One region of the Streptococcus sp. SCPM-O-B-15304 (M98) genome, then DNA from elsewhere that is predicted to be linked to it. Evidence: predicted binding sites of a transcription regulator. Region 1 holds the regulator's gene; the other holds the start of a gene.
What was found. Region 1 encodes NrdR, which represses ribonucleotide reductase genes. Its sites were predicted from a motif close to ACACNATATATNGTGT; they were not measured.
Positions count from the first base shown of each region.

Region 2: the regulator NrdR is predicted to act here: its motif matches at 4,497-4,512, upstream of nrdH (glutaredoxin-like protein NrdH).

Region 1 covers NZ_JBYQGQ010000013.1:19,005-25,967, reverse strand. The annotation lists gene der (ribosome biogenesis GTPase Der) at 1-839, opposite strand, end outside; gene AC3E7H_RS08130 (NADPH-dependent oxidoreductase) at 853-1,566, opposite strand; gene dnaI (primosomal protein DnaI) at 1,563-2,459, opposite strand; gene AC3E7H_RS08120 (replication initiation and membrane attachment family protein) at 2,460-3,626, opposite strand; gene nrdR (transcriptional regulator NrdR) at 3,627-4,100, opposite strand; gene AC3E7H_RS08110 (GntR family transcriptional regulator) at 4,240-4,605, shown strand; gene AC3E7H_RS08105 (ABC transporter ATP-binding protein) at 4,609-5,304, shown strand; gene AC3E7H_RS08100 (hypothetical protein) at 5,320-6,048, shown strand; gene AC3E7H_RS08095 (LrgB family protein) at 6,082-6,777, opposite strand; gene AC3E7H_RS08090 (CidA/LrgA family protein) at 6,774-6,963, opposite strand, start outside.
Region 2 covers NZ_JBYQGQ010000008.1:92,962-99,924, forward strand. The annotation lists gene coaB (phosphopantothenate--cysteine ligase) at 1-195, shown strand, start outside; gene coaC (phosphopantothenoylcysteine decarboxylase) at 207-758, shown strand; gene AC3E7H_RS06515 (ECF transporter S component) at 742-1,305, shown strand; gene udk (uridine kinase) at 1,498-2,136, opposite strand; gene ptsP (phosphoenolpyruvate--protein phosphotransferase) at 2,261-3,994, opposite strand; gene AC3E7H_RS06530 (phosphocarrier protein HPr) at 3,999-4,262, opposite strand; gene nrdH (glutaredoxin-like protein NrdH) at 4,626-4,844, shown strand; gene nrdE (class 1b ribonucleoside-diphosphate reductase subunit alpha) at 4,913-6,963, shown strand, end outside.

The sequences.
Region 1 (6,963 bases):
CCAGCGATACGCTTGTCATACTCACGAATACCTTCTTCGGCATTGAGGACCATCAAAACTACATCTGAACGGTCAATAGCACGCATGGCACGCATGACAGAGTATTTCTCAGTATTTTCATAGACTTTACCAGATTTACGCATACCAGCAGTATCAATCATGGTAAACTCTTGACCGTCAGCATCTGTAAAATGAGTGTCAATGGCATCACGAGTAGTACCAGCGACAGGGCTGGCAATGACGCGATCTTCTCCCAAAATGGCATTGATCAAGCTAGATTTTCCAACATTTGGACGTCCAATCAAGCTGAATTTGATAACATCTGGATTTTCTTCTTCAACTTCATGTGGGAGATTTTCCACAATAGCATCCAGCACATCCCCTGTCCCGATACCATGAACAGATGAAATCGGTAGCGGTTCACCCAATCCTAGAGCATAGAAATCATAGATATCATTTCGCATCTCTGGATTGTCAACCTTGTTAACGGCTAAGATAACTGGTTTATGAGTTTTATAAAGTTTACGGGCAACGTATTCGTCCGCATCTGTAATTCCTTCTTTACCAGACACGACAAAGACGATAACATCTGCTTCTTCCATGGCAATTTCTGCCTGGTGTTTGATTTGTTCCATAAACGGAGCATCGACATCATCGATCCCCCCAGTATCAATCATACTAAAAGAACGGTTAAGCCACTCACCTGTGGCATAAATACGATCTCGCGTTACACCTTCAACATCTTCTACGATTGAGATGCGCTCTCCCGCGATACGGTTAAATAGGGTTGATTTCCCAACATTGGGACGTCCCACAATGGCAACAGTTGGTAAGGCCATGTTTTCTCACTTTCTACAATAACTTCTTCTGCTCAAGATTTTCTCGAGTCGAGCTTGGTTCTGGATTACCGAATTGCTCTGCCAAACGTTGACTCCAAGTTGTAGTCGCACGCGCACCTGCATATTCAGTCTGTACACGGTCATAGGCTTCAATAGCCTCCGTTGACTGTTCTTGGTATTCTTCCTCAAAGACAACATTCTCAAGTGGCAATCTTGGTTTTACATCATGCTTTTGATTTGGCACACCTAGTGCAATCCCAAATACTGGATAGGTATAGTCAGGAAGCTTGAACAATTCTGCTAATTCAACAGACTTGTAACGCACCAAACCGATAATCACTCCTCCGTAGCCTAGGCTTTCTGCCGCAAGCAAGGTATTTTGCCCAGCAAGCGCAGCATCTACTGAAGTGATGAGGAGTCCTTCCACCCCTTGAGGTTGGAAAACATCCGTATGAAGACGGGCTCCTTTTTCTGCACGGTTTAGGTCACCGACAAAGAGGAGAAAGGCTGCAGACTGGCGAATCGCTTCTTGAGGAACTAACTCAAATAAGGCATCCTTCTTTTCTTGACTTCTAACTACAATCACAGAATACGATTGGAAATTTTTCCAAGAAGAAGCCATTTGTCCTGCAGACAAAATGGTATTTAAATCTTCTTGGGGAATCTCTTGCTCCTTAAATCTACGCACTGAAGTATGAGCCTTCATTAATTTGATTGTTTCTGTCATCGACGGTTTTCTCCTTTTAGTTGTGTTTCTTCAGCAAGGTAACGGATACGTTCCATGACACGTCTGGCTTCCCAAGTTTCGTCATTTCCGTTCTTGCCTTTTGCAAAATGTTTTTCCAAATCTTCAAAATTGAAGTTTGAAGTAAAGAAAGTCGGTAAATCTTCCTGCATGCGATACTGAAGAATCACCTGCAAGATTTCATCACGGACCCACGGTGTTGATTGCTCAGCACCGATATCATCCAAAATCAGAACTTCTGCCAGCTTGATTTCATCTACCAAGGTTTTGACAGAGCCATCCCCAATAGCATTTTTGACATCAATGACAAAGCTCGGATAGTGGAGGAGAGTTGATGAAACGCCACGTTTTTCTGACAAATCATGGGCTAGGGCAGCCACCATGAAACTTTTACCCACACCAAAGTCTCCATATAAGTACAGACCTTTTCGAATAGCTGGATATTGCTCCACAAAGGCTAGGAGCTTTTCAAAAACGGACAAGCGCCCCAAATCATCTAAATCTACTTGAGCTAGACTGGCTTTTTTGAGGCTAGCTGGAAGATTGATTAGCTTGAGACGATTTTTAATCGCCGCTTCTTTTTCTGCCGCGATTAGCTCCGGAGTTTCCTCATAAGAGACATCTGCATAGCCATGGTTCATGACTAGGATAGGCTTGTAGCCACGCGCGATATAGTCTGTATCTCCTCGGAGGAACTTATCTCTCTCAGTGATATATTGGTTAAACTTGGAAATACTTCGGTTCAACTCCTCCTGACTGAGAGATTCTTTCTGGATAAAGGCCGCAACATCAGGGTCTTTCACAATTTGCTGGACCAAATCCTGATACTGAAATCGGCTTGGTTGACGCTTGAGTACGTCTCCGACACTTTCCATCTAGTCTCCTCCTTTTTCTAATCGAGCTAACATTTCTTTTTTCTTACGTTCTAGTTCTAAGCGAGTTTCTTCGCTGGTTTCATTCTTATATTCAGGATTGCTCCATTTAGGCACATTGGTTTTTGCTGGGGCAGTCTGATTCTGCTTTTGCGTTTTTGCTTTTTGGCCACGTTCACGAATACGGAGGACAGCCTCCTCGGCACTACGAATATTTTGATAGGCGTAGTCATTAGTCACCTTCATGGCGTATTTTTCATTGATATTGGCTGAATCAACCTTATTAAAGGTCAGGAGCAGGATAACATTGATCACTTCATCCAGCAAACCCAAGGCTGCCATCTGCTGGAGCAGGTCCCGTTCAGTTTGGGTAATACTTCCTTTGCGGGTCTGCTTGATTTCAGCAAGGAACTGTAAGGCTGTCTTTCTCTTAGCCTCTCGGATAATGGTTGCCTCCTTGGGACTAAAGTCAGAAGTCACAGGCTTTTGCGCTATCTTTTCACGGATGCGTTTGACAGAAATCACTTGCGACACTGCTGTCGCTTTGGCTACTTGATAAGTTTCAAACCAGGTCCACTTTTGCTCGTCTGCTATTGCAAACAAGCCCAAAACATCCGAAGTCTCATCTTGAAAGCGAAGACCATCACGGGCCATGAGCTGACGGAAATGCTCCAAATCAAAATCATCTACTGCAGGCTGACTGCTAGAGGTTTCTTGACTCGCAGACTCGGATAACTGAGGGAAGATTTGATTCAAGGCCACCGAGATAGGTTCCCCTTCAACACTTTCCTGTCTCATGGCTGCAACCGCACTATCCCCAATCATTTTTTCTAACAAGGTCCGATAAACTGTATGTTGTAAAAATTCTTGAGTTGATAAGGGAGAATGGAGTAACAAATTATAGGTATCCCCCTGCTGATAGAGGGTCACCAATTTCATAGCTGTCAGAGTTTTAAAAGCCTTTAAAAGACTATCCATCCCAAAATTCAGATGGTTGAGCATAGCTGCAAAGAGATGCTCCTTTTGACCATCATCCCAAAAAGTCACAGCATAAAGATAGAGGCTCAGCGCCTCCTGACCGATAATCGGGAGGTAACACTGCACCATTGATGAGGTATCTTGCGACACCCGATTATTCTTTACAAAAGAAAAACGGTCATTTGGCTTCATTTATTTTTCCTTTTTCTTTTTAGAGGATTGTGTGATCTGCTGGAGTAGGCTTTCAAGCTCACTCACATCCTTAAAGCTACGGTAAACACTGGCAAAACGTACATAAGTAATCTCATCTAACTCTGCCAACTCTTCCATAACCAAGGAACCAATATCCTCACTCTGAATTTCGTTTTCATTGCGACTACGGAGTTTTTGTTCGATGCGATTGACTACCATGCCAATCTCATCACTAGACACTGGACGTTTCTGGGCTGAGCGAATAATCCCGTTAAAGATTTTATCTCTTGAAAATTGTTCCCGTGTACCATCTTTTTTGACCACAACCAGTGTTCTCTCTTCAACACGTTCATAGGTTGTAAACCGATGCTGGCACTCTTCACACTCACGTCTTCTTCTGATTGTATTTCCTTCTTCAGCCTGGCGACTATCGATCACACTTGATTTTGTAGCGCCACATTTTGGACAACGCATGCCTTTCCCTCCTTGTCGTTTTCTTTTCATTATACCATTTTTTAAGAGATTCCCAAAATAATTCTCCTTTTGGCTTGACAAGTTTTTTGTTTTGTTGTATTATTGAATTAACACAAAAGTAATTAGAAAGGAGATCGTGATGTCTTGGACATTTGATAACAATAAACCCATTTATTTGCAGATTATGGAGAAAATCAAATTGCAGATTATTTCCCATAAACTCGAGCCCAATCAACAACTTCCAACCGTTAGAGAATTAGCTAGCGAGGCAGGTGTCAATCCCAACACCATCCAGCGCGCCCTATCGGACTTGGAGAGAGAAGGCTTTGTCTATACCAAGCGAACATCTGGACGCTTTGTCACAGAGGATTTGGACTTGATCCTCCAATCCCGTAAGCAACTGTCAGAAGAACAGCTGCAACAGTTTGTAACAGGCATGGTAGAATTCGGCTATGAAAAAGAAGAACTACCGACTGTTTTGAGAGATTATATTGAAGGAGTTTAAACTATGACCTTGTTAGCATTTGAAAATGTGTCAAAATCCTATGGAGCAAGTCCTGCTCTTACAAATGTTTCCCTTGAAATTCCAGCTGGAAAAATCGTTGGCCTCCTTGGTCCAAACGGTTCTGGAAAGACAACCTTGATTAAACTAATCAACGGCTTGCTGCAGCCAGAGGAAGGGCGTATCCTTATCAATGGTATGGAACCAAGCCCAGCAACTAAAGCGATTGTTTCTTATCTGCCTGATACGACCTATCTAAACGAGCAAATGAAGGTCAAGGAAGCTCTCACTTATTTCAAGACCTTCTACCAAGATTTTAATCTGGAACGTGCTCAAGGTCTTCTTCGTGACCTTGGCATCGATGAAAATAGCCGTTTCAAGAAACTCTCAAAAGGGAACAAAGAAAAGGTTCAGTTGATCCTTGTCATGAGTCGCGATGCTCGTCTATATGTGCTTGATGAACCAATCGGGGGTGTCGACCCAGCAGCTCGTGACTATATCTTGAACACCATCATTAACAACTACTCTCCAACTTCAACTGTCTTGATTTCAACCCACTTGATTTCAGATATCGAACCAATCTTGGATGAGATTATCTTCCTCAAGGATGGAAAAGTCGTCCGTCAAGGAAATGTTGATGATATTCGCTATGAGTCTGGAGAGTCTATCGACCAGCTCTTCCGCCACGAATTCAAAGCCTAGATAAAGGAGATTATTATGTTTTGGAATTTAGTTCGTTATGAATTTAAAAATGTTAACAAATGGTATTTAGCCCTCTATGGTGCTGTACTGGCCCTTTCTGTCCTTATCGGGGCTCAAGCTAGTTCCCTAAAATCCATCGATACTCCCGATCAACAAATGATTATGTTAGTGTTTCTAGGTCTGGTTTTTGGTGGACTACTTATTACCTTGAGTATTTCAACCTTGATTTTAATCATCCGTCGCTTCAAGGGTAGTGTCTACGATCGCCAAGGCTATCTCACTCTAACCTTACCTTTATCTGAACACCAGATTATCTTAGCCAAACTCTTGGGAGCCTTCATTTGGTCTATAATCAGTTCAGCAGTTTTTTTCCTAAGTATCTACATTATCTTTGCAACCATTGACCCAAATATGGTTGATTCCTACTTTTTTGATTACTTATTCGTACATTATATCGAGAATTTCTGGTTAACCTTGATTTCATTTTTCATAAGCACTGTAGCAGGCATCCTTTGCATCTACTTGTCTATTTCAATTGGACAGCTCTTTAATGAATACCGTACAGCCCTCGCTGTCTTAGCTTATATTGTTATCCACATTGTCCTTGGATTTGTCGACATGTTTAGTCCAAGCTTGAATTATAGCATGATGATGTCCGCTGAAATCTTTAAAGACCTCATCCTCAGCGCAGCCTTCTATCTCGGAACCTACTATATCTTGAAAAATAAAGTTAATTTGCAATAAAAAATGCCCAGCTACTAGAGCTGGGTTTTTGCGTTAACTCAAGATCAAATTGGCTACGATCGGACTGACAAATACGTAGAGAATACCTGTAACACCGATGGCTAGTCCTCCCATAGCACCTGCAACTGGTCCATAGCGAAAGGCCGTTCCAGTTCCAACGGCGTGACCTGTTCCACCCAGGGCTAGTCCAGCCGCTACTGGATCGTCTATTTTTAGCCACTTTAGAAGTGTTGGGCCGATAACGCTGGTCAAAATCCCAGTCGCTACGACAACTACTAGGGTCACTGTAGTCAAGCCCTGCAACTTTTCTGTAATCCCTACTGCCATAGCGGTCGTTACTGACTTAGGAAAGAGGGAAATAGCTAGGAAAAAGTCCATGCCAAAGATTTTTGCGACTAGGGCTGTAAAAGTGGTATTGACGATGACAGCTAGAAAACTACCCAGCAAAATACTCCTAACATGATGCTTCATCAAGTGGAAACTCTTATAGAGGGGAATTCCTAGAGCCACTGTTGAAGGAACAATCAAGTTATTAAGATAAACCCCACCTTGGTAGTAATCTTGGTAGGAAATGCCAGTTACCTTTAGAAAGATGATAATAAAAACAGCTGACAGCAACAAGGGAGTCGTTAAGGGATGAGGATAGCGTCTGAAAATCATCATTCCCCCAAGATAGGCTAAGATTGACAAAGCAATCCCAAATAGGGGATTGGATACAAATTCGCTCATTTAGCACCTCTTTCTTCGTAGTCACCTTCATAGCGTTTTTTGATAAATTGAACCACAAGCGCAATCAAGATGATATTGATTACTGCTGCAAAAAAGACAATCAAGACAATCGGGAAGAGATAGGGAGCAATCACATCAAACTTTTCCATAATTCCAACCGCAGGAGGTAGAAAGAGGATGGTCATG
Region 2 (6,963 bases), on a different contig from region 1:
GAGCATCTGATTCAAATCGCTAGAGAAAGTCTTGTAAAGAATCAAGCTGACTTGATTGTCGCTAATGACCTCACTCAGATTAATGCTGATCAACACCTGGCTTATCTAGTAGAGGAAAAAGATTATCAGATTGCTGCTAGCAAACAAGAAATTGCTGACTTGTTAGTGGAAAAAATTCAAGGATTTGACTGTTAGAAAGGAAAATTATGGCTCGTATTACACTCGCTGTTACAGGCTCTATCGCCTCTTACAAGGCTGCTGATTTGGTAAGTGGCTTGAAGAAACAGGGGCATTCTGTTACTGTACTCATGACCCAGGCTGCGACTGCCTTTATTCAACCTTTAACCCTTCAAGTCTTATCACAAAATACAGTTCATCTCGATCTTATGGAAGAACCTTATCCTGATAAAGTTAATCATATCGAGCTAGGCAAAGAAACAGACTTGTTTATCCTTGCCCCTGCAACCGCTAATACGATTGCGAAAGTTGCGCACGGTTTTGCCGACAATATGGTTACTGCTACTGCTCTTGCCTTGCCAAACTATGTTCCAAAACTAGTAGCACCTGCTATGAATACCAAAATGTATGACCATCCAGCAACTCAAACAAACTTAAAAACTTTAGAAACTTATGGTTATACAATTATTTCCCCTAAAGAATCCCTACTGGCCTGTGGCGACATAGGACGGGGTGCTCTTGCTGATCTTGATACTATTTTACAACAGATAAAGGAAAAACTTCATGAACAAACGCTCTAATATTGCTCCTATTGCTATCTTTTTTGCCAGCATGATCGTGATTCATCTGCTGAGCTCTATTGTCTTTAATGTCTTGCCATTTCCAATTAAACCGACCATTGTCCATATTCCAGTCATCATTGCTAGTATCATCTACGGGCCACGGATTGGAGCCATTTTAGGTTTCTTGATGGGGATGATTAGCTTGACAGTCAATACAATCACAATTCTCCCAACCAGCTACCTCTTCTCTCCATTTGTACCAAATGGTAACATCTACTCCCTAGTTATTGCGATTGTACCACGCATCCTTATTGGGTTAACTCCATACTTTGTCTATAAACTCCTCAAAAACAAGGCGGGGCTCATCTTCGCGGGAGCACTCGGTTCCCTCACAAATACTGTATTTGTACTAGGCGGAATCTTCTTCCTCTTTGGAAATGTTTTTGACGGAAATATCCAAAAACTATTAGCTACTGTTATCTCAACAAATTCTATTGCAGAACTCATAATCTCAGCAATACTTACCCTAGTTATTGTTCCGAGACTTGAAAAAATCAAAAAATAAGAGGTCGGGAAAATCCCGGCCTCGATTTTTATTTGCCCTAAGTAACTGACTTTGTATTTAATTAAGATTACAGACTTCTAAAAGTCTCTTTGACGAGACTATCTAAAAGCATGATTGTAAAGACTTACTGATATGGGAAAAGGCTTCAATCTTGGACAAATAATTATTTTCCCATAGCCTTTTATCTACTTATTATTGGGCTAGACGTGCTTCTTCTAAAATCTTTTCAATTTTTGTCGTTAGCAAATCGATAGCTACAGTATTGGTTACACCTTCAGGAATTACAATATCAGCATATCGTTTAGTTGGCTCGATAAATTGGTGATACATAGGCTTAACCATCCCAAGATATTGATCGATAACACTATCTAGACTACGACCACGTTCTTCCATATCACGTTTAATACGGCGAATGATACGAACATCATCATCTGTATCTACGAAAATCTTGATATCCATCAAATCACGAAGTCGTTTGTCCTCCAAAACCAAGATTCCTTCTACGATAAAGACATCCTGAGGTTCTTGACGATAAGTTTTAGAACTTCTGGTATGGGCAGCATAATCATAGGTAGGAATGTCTACAGGACGTCCTGCCAACAACTCTTTGATTTGCGCAATCATCAAATCAGTATCAAAAGCAAAAGGATGGTCATAGTTGGTCTTAATACGCTCTTCAAAGGTTAGATGAGATTGATCTTTATAGTAGGAATCATGCTCAATCATAGAGATTTTTTCATTTGGAAAATGCGACAAGATTGCTTTAGATACGCTTGTCTTTCCTCCTCCAGATCCCCCTGTTACTCCGATAATGATTGGTCTATTTTGCATTGTAGCCTCCTTGTTTTTTCCCTCGTCTATTTTACCATATTTTTGATAAATTTTACAGATGGAGTTTTCTAGAAAATAGAAGAAAAAATCCTCATAGCTAGAAGCTACAAGGATTTGTAATTGATTAATCAAAGTTAACGTATTCTTTAGAAAGTTCAAGAACTTCTTCCATTGTTGAACATTCAGTAAGAGCACGGTTAGCGTATTCTTGCATTTTAGCAGTGTCGAGTTTCTTCATCAAGCTACGTGTACGAAGTACAGATGTTGCTGACATAGAGAACTCATCCAAGCCCATTCCGACAAGAAGTGGAACAGCTGTTTGGTCACCAGCCATTTCACCACACATGCCAGCCCATTTACCTTCAGCGTGAGCTGCTTTGATAACGTTGTTGATCAAACGAAGGATTGATGGGTTGTATGGTTGGTAAAGGTATGAAACTTGTTCGTTCATACGGTCTGCAGCCATTGTGTATTGGATCAAGTCGTTTGTACCAATTGAGAAGAAGTCAACTTCTTTTGCAAATTGGTCTGCAAGCATAGCTGCTGCAGGAATTTCAATCATGATACCAACTTGGATGTCATCCGCAACTGCAACACCTTCAGCAAGAAGGTTAGCTTTTTCTTCATCGAAGACTGCTTTAGCTGCACGGAATTCTTTCAAAAGCGCAACCATCGGGAACATGATACGCAATTGACCGTGTACAGAAGCACGAAGAAGAGCACGGATTTGAGTGCGGAACATTGCATCTCCTGTTTCAGAGATAGAGATACGAAGAGCACGGAATCCAAGGAATGGGTTCATTTCATGTGGCATATCGAAGTAAGGAAGTTCCTTGTCACCACCGATATCCATTGTACGGACAACAACTGGTTTACCGTTCATTCCTTCAAGAACAGCCTTGTATGCTTCGTACTGCTCGTCTTCAGTTGGGAAGTCTTGAGAATCCATGTACAAGAACTCTGTACGGTAAAGACCTACAGCTTCTGCACCGTTGTCATTAACACCTTCAACATCTTTTGGAGTACCAATGTTTGCTGCCAATTCGAAGTGTTTGCCATCAGCAGTAACAGTTTGAGCATCCTTCAAGAGTGCCCATTCAGCTTTTTGTTGAGCGTAAGCTTCACCAGCTGCTTTAAATTCAGCCGCTTGTTCTTCAGTCGGGTTGATAATCACTTCACCTGTAATACCATTAACGGCAAGTAGGTCACCATCTTTAACGATTTCAGTGATATTGTTTGTACCCAAAACTGCAGCGATTTCAAGTGTACGAGCCATGATAGCTGAGTGACTTGTACGACCACCAATGTTTGTTACAAAAGCTTTAACAAAGTTTTTGTCCAATTGAGCTGTATCAGATGGAGTCAAGTCGTGAGCAATCACGATTACTTCTTCATTGATAGAAGCTGGGTTTGGCAATTTTTTACCAAGAAGATTTGCCAATACACGTTTTGTTACGTCACGGATATCCGCTGCACGTTCTTGCATGTATGGGTTGTCTTCCATGCCTTCAAAGATTGTGATAAACATGTCTGTAACTTCTTTCAGACCTGCTTCTGCATTCACTTTCTTAGCACGGATAGTTTCTTTAATTTGACCGATCAATTCAGGGTCAGCAAGAACCATCAAGTGGGCGTCAAATACTTGTGCCGCTTCTTCACCAAGCGTACCTACAGCCTTCTCGCGGATAAGAGAAAGCTCGTTTTGAGAAGCTTCAAGAGCAACATCCAAACGAGCCTCTTCTGCATTTGTATCTTCGACTGTAACAGTCTCGAATGATAAATCCGGTTGAACGAGTAGATATGCTTTTGCAACTGCAACACCGTCAGATGCTGCGATTCCTTTAAGCATTTCTGTCATTTCCTTATGCCAATCCTTCTTTTTCCATTGTTTCTGAGATTGCAGCGATAGCGTCATCAGCGTCTGCACCTTCAGCAGTGATTGTAACGTCAGCACCTTGACCAACACCAAGGCTCATTACACCCATGATAGATTTAAGGTTAACTGATTTACCTTTGTACTCAAGAGTGATATCTGAAGCAAATTTGCTAGCAGTTTGTACCAACAATGTTGCTGGACGTGCGTGAATACCTGTTTCTGCCACTACGTGGAAATCTTTAGAAGCCATAGTTTGACTCTCCTTTAATAGTTTTCTTGTTGAGTTACATATCTGATAACCCTTACAATTTAGTATTATATCACCTTCATTGATATTTTTCAAGTATTTTATGGACTTTCTTCAATTTCCTTTCAGATAACTTGCTGAAAATCTTCTATTAAATTTAGCAAAACACAGTATGTAGTTTTTGTTAAGTTGTCTATAATGAAATCATTGATTTTTCTGTCGTTGTTTCTCAATGCTACACTATATATTGTGTTTGTTAGTAAAATCAGTAAAATAAGTACACAAGATTTAGTTTTAGAAAGTTGACAAAGTTTTTTTTTCTGATATACTAAGAAAGTAATAAATTTTTAAAGAGGAGTTACAGAAATGGTAACCGTATATTCTAAAAACAACTGTGTCCAATGTAAAATGACGAAACGTTTTTTAGACAGTAATAATGTTGAATATAAAGAAATCAATCTTGATGAACAACCTGAATACATTGATCAAGTAAAAGAGCTTGGCTTTAGTGCTGCTCCTATTATTCAGACACCAACAGAAGTTTTCTCTGGTTTCCAACCAGGTAAACTTAAACAACTTGCTTAAGAATCAGGACAAAAGCTTCTATGTCTACCTTAGAAGCCTTTCTTTTGTAATTAGATAAAGGATTTTTTATGGGATTAAAACAACTTGAAGATGTGACTTACTTCCGTCTTAATAATGAAATTAACCGTCCTGTGAATGGACAAATCATGCTTCACAAAGACAAGGAAGCTTTAGAAGCCTTCTTTAAAGAAAATGTTGTACCAAATACAATGGTTTTTAACTCAATTACGGATAAAATTAATTTCCTCATTGAGCATAACTACATTGAGACAGCATTTATCAAGAAATACCGTCCAGAATTTTTGGAAGAACTGCATCAATTTATCAAGGATCAGAACTTCCAATTTAAGTCTTTCATGGCTGCCTATAAATTCTATAATCAGTATGCTCTGAAAACTAATGACGGGGAGTACTATCTTGAAAGCATGGAAGACCGTGTCTTCTTTAATGCCCTATACTTCGCAGATGGTGATGAAGCGATTGCTATTGATATTGCTAATGAAATCATTCACCAACGTTATCAACCTGCTACTCCTTCTTTCTTGAATGCAGGTCGTGCTCGTCGTGGTGAGTTGGTATCTTGCTTCTTGATCCAGGTAACAGATGATATGAACTCTATCGGACGTTCTATCAACTCTGCTCTTCAACTTTCACGTATCGGTGGTGGTGTGGGAATTTCCCTCAGCAACCTTCGTGAAGCTGGAGCTCCTATTAAAGGCTATGAGGGTGCTGCTTCTGGTGTCGTACCAGTTATGAAGCTTTTCGAAGACAGCTTCTCTTACTCTAACCAACTCGGTCAACGTCAAGGTGCTGGGGTTGTTTACCTCAATGTCTTCCACCCAGATATCATCGCCTTCCTTTCAACTAAGAAGGAAAACGCCGATGAAAAAGTGCGTGTCAAGACCCTTTCACTTGGTGTTGTGGTTCCAGATAAATTCTACGAATTGGCTCGTAAAAATGAAGAAATGTACCTATTTAGCCCATATTCTGTAGAAAAAGAGTATGGAGTACCTTTCAACTATATCGACATCACTGAAAAATACGATGAACTAGTTGCAAATCCAAACATCCGTAAGACAAAAATCAAGGCGCGTGATTTGGAAACTGAGATTTCTAAATTGCAACAAGAATCTGGCTATCCTTATGTAGTCAACATCGATACTGCTAACCGTGCAAATCCAGTCGATGGTAAGATCATCATGAGTAACTTGTGTTCAGAGATTCTTCAAGTCCAAGAACCAAGTCTTATCAACGATGCGCAAGAATTCCTCCAAATGGGGACAGATGTTTCATGTAACCTTGGTTCAACTAACGTGGTCAACATGATGACTTCACCTGACTTTGGTCGCTCTATCCGTGCAATGGTACGTGCCTTGACCTTCGTTACAGATAGTTCACACATCGTCGCTGTTCCTACTATCGACCACGGAAATAGTCGAGCTCATACCTTCGGTCTTGGAGCTATGGGACTTCACAGCTATCTTGCTCAACAATTGATCGAATACGGATCACCTGAGTCTGTTGAATTCACAAGCATCTACTTTATGCTTATGAACTACTGGACCTTGGTTGAGTCAAACAATATCGCACGTGAACGTGGTGTTACCTTCCACAACTTTGAAAAATCAGACTACGCAAACGGAAGCTACTTTGATAAGTACACAAGTGGTGAGTTTGTTCCAAAATCAGACCGTGTTAAAGAACTCTTCAAAGATATCTTTATTCCTACTGCTGCTGACTGGTCTGAACTCCGTGATAAAGTTAAAGCAGATGGACTTTACCACCAAAACCGCCTTGCTGTAGCACCAAATGGTTCTATCAGCTACATCAACGATGTTTCTGCTTCTATTCACCCAATTACGCAACGTATCGAAGAACGTCAAGAGAAGAAAATTGGTAAGATCTACTATCCTGCTGCTGGTTTGTCAACAGAAACTATCCCTTACTACACTTCTGCTTATGACATGGATATGCGTAAGGTCATTGATGTTTATGCTGCTGCGACTGAGCACGTGGACCAAGGACTTTCACTCACACTCTTCATGCGTAGTGATATTCCAACAGGTCTTTACGAATGGAAGAAAGAAAACAAACAAACGACACGTGACTTGTCTATCCT